DNA from 2 places in the Neisseria weaveri genome. Region 1 is predicted to be linked to the other one. Evidence: predicted binding sites of a transcription regulator. Region 1 holds the regulator's gene; the other holds the start of a gene.
The links. The regulator FNR, encoded in region 1, switches genes on or off when oxygen is low (the NO sensors DNR and NnrR bind a similar motif). The targets are predictions, from matches to a motif close to TTGATNNNNATCAA.
Positions count from the first base shown of each region.

Region 2: the regulator FNR is predicted to act here: its motif matches at 1,381-1,394, upstream of EL309_RS10420 (DUF3149 domain-containing protein).

Region 1 covers NZ_LR134533.1:1,711,735-1,714,845, forward strand. Annotated here, with positions in the region: gene hemN (oxygen-independent coproporphyrinogen III oxidase) at 1-992, opposite strand, end outside; gene fnr (fumarate/nitrate reduction transcriptional regulator Fnr) at 1,126-1,854, shown strand; gene EL309_RS08320 (bifunctional 4-hydroxy-2-oxoglutarate aldolase/2-dehydro-3-deoxy-phosphogluconate aldolase) at 2,003-2,641, opposite strand; gene edd (phosphogluconate dehydratase) at 2,725-3,111, opposite strand, start outside.
Region 2 covers NZ_LR134533.1:2,174,567-2,177,677, forward strand. Annotated here, with positions in the region: gene EL309_RS10415 (ABC-F family ATPase) at 1-1,225, shown strand, start outside; gene EL309_RS10420 (DUF3149 domain-containing protein) at 1,465-1,599, shown strand; gene argB (acetylglutamate kinase) at 1,779-2,666, shown strand; gene putA (bifunctional proline dehydrogenase/L-glutamate gamma-semialdehyde dehydrogenase PutA) at 2,967-3,111, shown strand, end outside.

The DNA of each region.
Region 1 (3,111 bases):
TCGCAGTCGGCATAGGTGGAGTAGCCTTGAAAGTTGCGTTGCAGCCTGCCTTCGTTTAATGCGGTGGCAAGTTCGTCGTCGGGTTTGGCAAAGTGGTCCATGCCGATGAAAATATAGCCGTTTTCAGTTAGATAGTTGACTGCATATTGCAGCATATCCAATTTTTCTTCGCTGCCGGGTACGGCTTCGGTATCGATACGCCGCTGCGGCTTGAACAGGTGCGGCAGGTGTGCGTAATGATAGAGTGCGAGACGGTCGGGGTTGAGGGATAAAACGGTATCCAGCGTGTTTTTGATGCTGTTTGTGTTTTGGTGCGGCAGGCCGTAGATGAGATCGACGCTGACCGATTTGAATCCGGCTTCGCGGGCGGCTTCGATAACGGTGCGGGTTTCTTCCAGGCTTTGAATGCGGTTGACGGCCTGCTGCACTTTGGGATCGAAATCCTGTATGCCGACGCTCATGCGGTTGAAACCGAGTTTGCCTAAGTGTAAAACGGTTTCTCTGCTGACTTTGCGGGGATCGATTTCAATGGAGTATTCGCCGGTGGGCATAAGCTCGAAATGCTTGCGTATCATAGAGAATACGCGTTCGAGTTGCTCGTCGTTTAAAAAGGTGGGCGTGCCGCCGCCGAAGTGCAGCTGTGCCAGTTTGGGCCGGCCGTGCAAGTGTTTTGCCAGAAGCGCGGTCTCTTTTTCCAGATATTCGATATAGGCATCGGCGCGGCCGGTGTCTTTGGTGATGATTTTGTTGCAGCCGCAGTAATAGCAGATGGTGTTGCAGAAGGGAATATGGATATAAAGCGAGACCGGTTTGTTGAGTGCACCCGAACGGCGTTGTTCCAAGGCGTTGATGTATTCGGATTCGGTAAAGCCGCTGTGGAAACGGTCGGCAGTCGGGTAGGAGGTGTAGCGCGGACCGTTGGCCGGAAGCGAGGCGATCAGCAGACGGTCGAACTCCGGTTGGGGGGCGGGATGCAGCAGGATGGGTTTCATGGTATTCGGAAGCAGGTATTGGATTAGTCAAAGTTTGCTGAGTTTGATAGAATGCCTTTATTGTTACAAGCATGTTTTGATATGAATCAATGCGGATTCATTCAGATAGAAATAATAAAAAAGGTTGCTGTTTATGGCTGAGCCGAAAAATCAGTTGAAAGCATTATGCTCCACGTGTTCTTTGAAAGAATTGTGTTTGCCCGTCGGATTGCGCCCGATGGAGTTTGAGCAATTGGATGCCGTTATCCGTCAGAGCCGGCGTTTGAAAAAAGGCGAATATCTCTTTAGGGCGGGAGAAGTGTTTACTTCTCTGTTTGCCATTCGAACCGGTTTTTTTAAGACGACGGTTGCCAGCCAAGACGGCCGCGATCAGGTAACCGGATTTTTTATGTCCGGAGAATTGGTCGGTATGGACGGTATTTGTTCGCATGTCCACAGCTGCGATGCGGTTGCTTTGGAAGACAGTGAGGTTTGCGAGCTGCTGTTTGCGCATATGGAAGAGTTGGGTAGACAGATTCCGAGTCTGCAAACGCATTTTTTCCGCTTGATGAGCCGCGAAATCGTGCGTGACCAAGGTGTGATGTTGCTGTTGGGTAATATGCGTGCCGAAGAGCGTTTGGCTGCATTTTTGTTGAATTTGTCGAACCGTCTGTATTCGCGCGGTTTTGCGGCGAATGATTTTATTTTGCGGATGTCGCGCGAAGAAATCGGCAGTTATCTCGGTTTGAAGTTGGAAACGGTTAGCCGGACTTTGTCTAAATTTCATCAGGAAGGCTGGATTTCGGTTGAACACAAGCATATCCGTATTTTAGATGCGCAAGTGTTGAAGAAAATGGTGTCGGGCTGTTCGAATGCTGTTTGATTACTGTTTGATTGTGATTTGACTTCACTGTAATTTGTATTTTTATCATGATTGAGGCCGTCTGAAATTTTCAGACGGCCTCAATGGTTTTATTTGCGTATGAAATACGGATGATGTTTATCGGAAGGATATTCCGCGAAATGATTCATCAGACAGGGGAAACGGAACGGCCCAATGCGGCGGCTTCGGCAGCCAGCCGGGTAATGGTGTGCCAGTCGCATTTGGCAACGGCTTCTTTCGGCGTCAGCCATGAACCGCCTACGCATAATACATTGGGTAAATTCAGATATTCCGCTGCCGAAGCCGGGGTAATGCCGCCGGTGGGGCAGAATTTGGCTTGAGGGAACGGGCCGTACAGTGCTTTGAGCATTTGGATACCGCCTACGACTTCTGCAGGAAACAGTTTTAAGGTGTCGATGCCGTATTCCAACGCGAGCATTAATTCGCCCGGTGTGGCAATGCCGGGAATCAGGGGGATACTGCTTGTTGAGGCCGTCTGAATAAATTGCTGATGTATGCCCGGGCTGATGGCAAAAGCTGCGCCGGCATCTTCTACGGCTTTGAGCTGTTCGGCGTTAATCACGGTGCCGGCACCGACAACGGCCTCGGGCAGTTCGCGTTTGATTTGTCGGATGGCTTCCAGGCCGAACGGGGTGCGAAGGGTGATTTCCAATGTGCGGATGCCGCCTGCAACCAAGGCGGCGGCAAGGTCGACGGCGGTGTCGGGATTGTCGATGGCGATTACGGGAATCACGGGGCTGGTGGTCAGAATGTCTTGAGCGTTCATAAAAATCTCCGTCGGCACGGCTGTTTGACTGGCAAACAGCCGTGATAATTGTGTCGGGTGCGGGAGGCCGTCTGAAAATTTGGTTAGGCGAAATCGCCGCCGAAACTCATGGCACCGGTTTCTGCGCTGCTGGTTTGGTTGCGGAAAGCGGCAAATAATTCTCGTCCGAGTCCGTGATGGTTGCGGCGTAAATCTGGCTGAGGAATGGTGCGTTGTCGCCACTCGTGTTCATCAATCAGTACATTGAGTTCACCGGTTTCGGAGTTGAAACGGATTAAATCGCCTGTTTGTATTTTACCGATATTGCCGCCCAGCAGGGCTTCGGGCGACATATGGATGGCGGCCGGAATTTTGCCTGACGCGCCCGACATGCGGCCGTCTGTAATTAAAGCGACTTTAAAGCCTTTGTCTTGAAGAATGCCTAACGGTGGCGTGAGTTTGTGCAATTCCGGCATGCCGTTGGCACGCGG
Region 2 (3,111 bases), 460 kb from region 1:
AGCGGAATTGTTGAGCGGTGTCGGTATTTCCGAAGAGCTGCATAACGCCACCATGAGCGAAGTCGCCCCCGGCTTCAAGCTGCGCGTGTTGTTGGCACAGGCTCTGTTTTCCAAACCCGATGTATTACTGCTCGACGAGCCGACCAATAATTTGGACATCAATACCATCCGTTGGCTTGAAGGTGTGTTGAACCAGTATGATTCAACGATGATCATTATTTCCCACGACCGCCACTTCTTAAATGAAGTATGTACTCACATGGCGGATTTGGATTACAACACCATCACCATTTATCCCGGCAATTACGACGACTATATGCTTGCCTCGGCTCAGGCGCGCGAGCGTACCATGAAAGACAATGCCAAAGCCAAAGAAAAGCTGCAGGAATTACAAGAATTCGTCGCACGCTTCTCTGCCAACAAATCCAAAGCCCGTCAGGCGACCAGCCGCTTGAAACAGGCAGATAAAATTAAAGCGGAAATGGTGGAAGTAAAGCCTTCTACCCGCCAAAATCCCTACATCCGATTCGAGAGCGATGAGAAATCAAAACTCCACCGTCAGGCGGTTGAAGTGGAGGGTTTGAGTAAGCGTTTTGAAACCCAACTGTTTAAAAACTTGAATTTCATTTTGGAAGCCGGGGAGCGTTTGGCGATTATCGGTCCGAACGGTGCCGGTAAATCAACTTTACTGAAATTGCTGGCAGGTGCATATAACCCTGAATACAGCGAAGGCGTACAAGCGGATAGCGGCACGATCAAGTGGGCTGAAAAAGCGCAAATCGGTTACTACCCGCAAGATCATGAAAATGATTTTGATGTCGATATGGACTTGACCGAATGGATGCGTCAATGGGGTCAGGAGGGTGACGACGAGCAAGTGATCCGCGGTACACTGGGCCGTTTGTTGTTTGGCAGTAATGATGTGGTGAAAAAAGTCAAAGTGCTGTCGGGCGGAGAGAAAGGCCGCATGCTTTACGGCAAACTGTTGTTGCTGAAGCCAAACGTGCTGATTATGGACGAACCAACCAACCATATGGATATGGAAAGTATCGAATCCTTGAATATGGCATTGGAAAAGTATAACGGAACATTGATTTTCGTTTCACACGACCGTCAATTCGTGTCTTCTTTGGCCACTCAAATTATCGAGCTGGACGGTAAAGGCGGTTACGAACATTATTTGGGCGATTACGAAAGCTATCTGGAGAAAAAAGGCTTGGCATAAGCCGGTGCCTTTTAGAAAAGAGGCCGTCTGAAAATTCAGACGGCCTCTTTCTTTTTAAGAAAAATCAATTATTCAAAAACTTTCAATATCAAGCAATGCATAATATAAATTTATTTCGCATAAATAATTCATTTTTTAAGGCAAATCATCTAATTTTGACCTGTATCAAAAAGCTAAAGCAGTTTTTATCTATAATGAAATCCAATAATTTAATAATAAGTCTGAATAGGAACAAAATTATGGAGCTGATTAACGAGTTATTGAAATCGACTATGGGGATTTTATCGTTATTCACCATTACATTTATTATTGCAATGGCGATTTTTTTATTTTTCTGGGTGAAAAAACAAGCAGATAAAAAGCCTGGAAACTGATTTCTCTTTCCTCTTGATGTGTGTGTGTTTGGGTGTGGCCGAGGTCACCCCCTTTTTTTTTGGACATTTGAATTGTATTAATCTGTATTTGAAGTCTTATTCTTATATAGAGTTGTTTCGTTAAGCATGCTGGTTTAACATATCCCGCTGGCAAGTCAGATTCTATAAAGGTAAGAAACATGAGTGGGACAGAAAATATTTCAGCGGCATCCAAAGCCGCTATTTTGGCGGAAGCTCTGCCTTATATCCGCCGTTTTTCCGGTAAAACCGTTGTGATCAAATACGGCGGTAATGCCATGATCGAGCCGCATTTGAAGGAAGGTTTTGCCAAAGATGTGGTTTTGCTGAAGTTGGTCGGCATCAATCCGGTTATTGTGCACGGCGGCGGGCCGCAAATTAATGAAATGTTGGAAAAAGTCGGCAAAGAAGGCACATTCGTACAAGGGATGCGTGTCACTGATGGAGAAACCATGGATATTGTTGAAATGGTTTTGGGCGGACACGTCAATAAAGAAATTGTTTCACTGCTTAATCTGCACGGAGGCAATGCAGTCGGCGTAACCGGCCGGGACGGTCATTTTATCAAGGCGAAAAAACTGTTTATCAATACGCCGGAGCGAAACGGAGTGGATATCGGGCAAGTGGGTATTGTCGAAAGCATTGATTGCACCTTGATTAAAGGTATGGTCGAGCGCGGCTACATTCCTGTTGTTGCCCCCATCGGCGTCGGCCGTCAAGGCGAAGCATTCAATATTAATGCTGATTTGGTGGCAGGAAAATTGGCGGAGGAGCTGAATGCGGAAAAGCTGCTGATGATGACCAATATTACCGGTGTGATGGATAAAGAAGGTAATCTGCTGACTAACCTGACGCCGAAACGTATTGACGACTTGATTGCAGACGGAACGCTTTACGGCGGCATGTTGCCGAAAATCAGCTCTGCTGTAGAAGCTGCCGTGAACGGCGTAAAAGCCACGCATATCATCGATGGTAGGGTGCCGAATGCTTTATTGCTGGAAATCTTTACAGACAGCGGTATCGGTTCAATGATTTTAGGCTCGGAATAATTTCTATATCTCGATTTTGAGCATTAATTTGAAAGAGGCCGTCTGAATTTTCAGACGGCCTCTTTATGCTCGATTAAAGATTATCGGAGCAGATTGTTCATTATGCAAGTATTTGACTGAAAATATAGATTATTGCTTTTGTAAAATAGAAAAAAAGGATTTTTAGGATTATAATCCGTTAAGTAGGGAATGAATTTTGAAATATTCTGCTTAATTGCTTGAAGCAGGGTGTAGGCAGGATATTTTATTTAATAGTCATACCTTGTTAGAAAAATTGAAACGATTAGGAGAATTGGTTTTATGTTTGATTTTGCCCAACATAAATCAGAGTTGCGTCAGGCTGTTACGGCAGCGTACAGACGAAATGAGGCTGAAGCGGTAGCCGATATGCTGAAACAGGCGGAGATGAGTGCGGAAGAAAAAAACGCCGCTGCCGCTCTTGCCC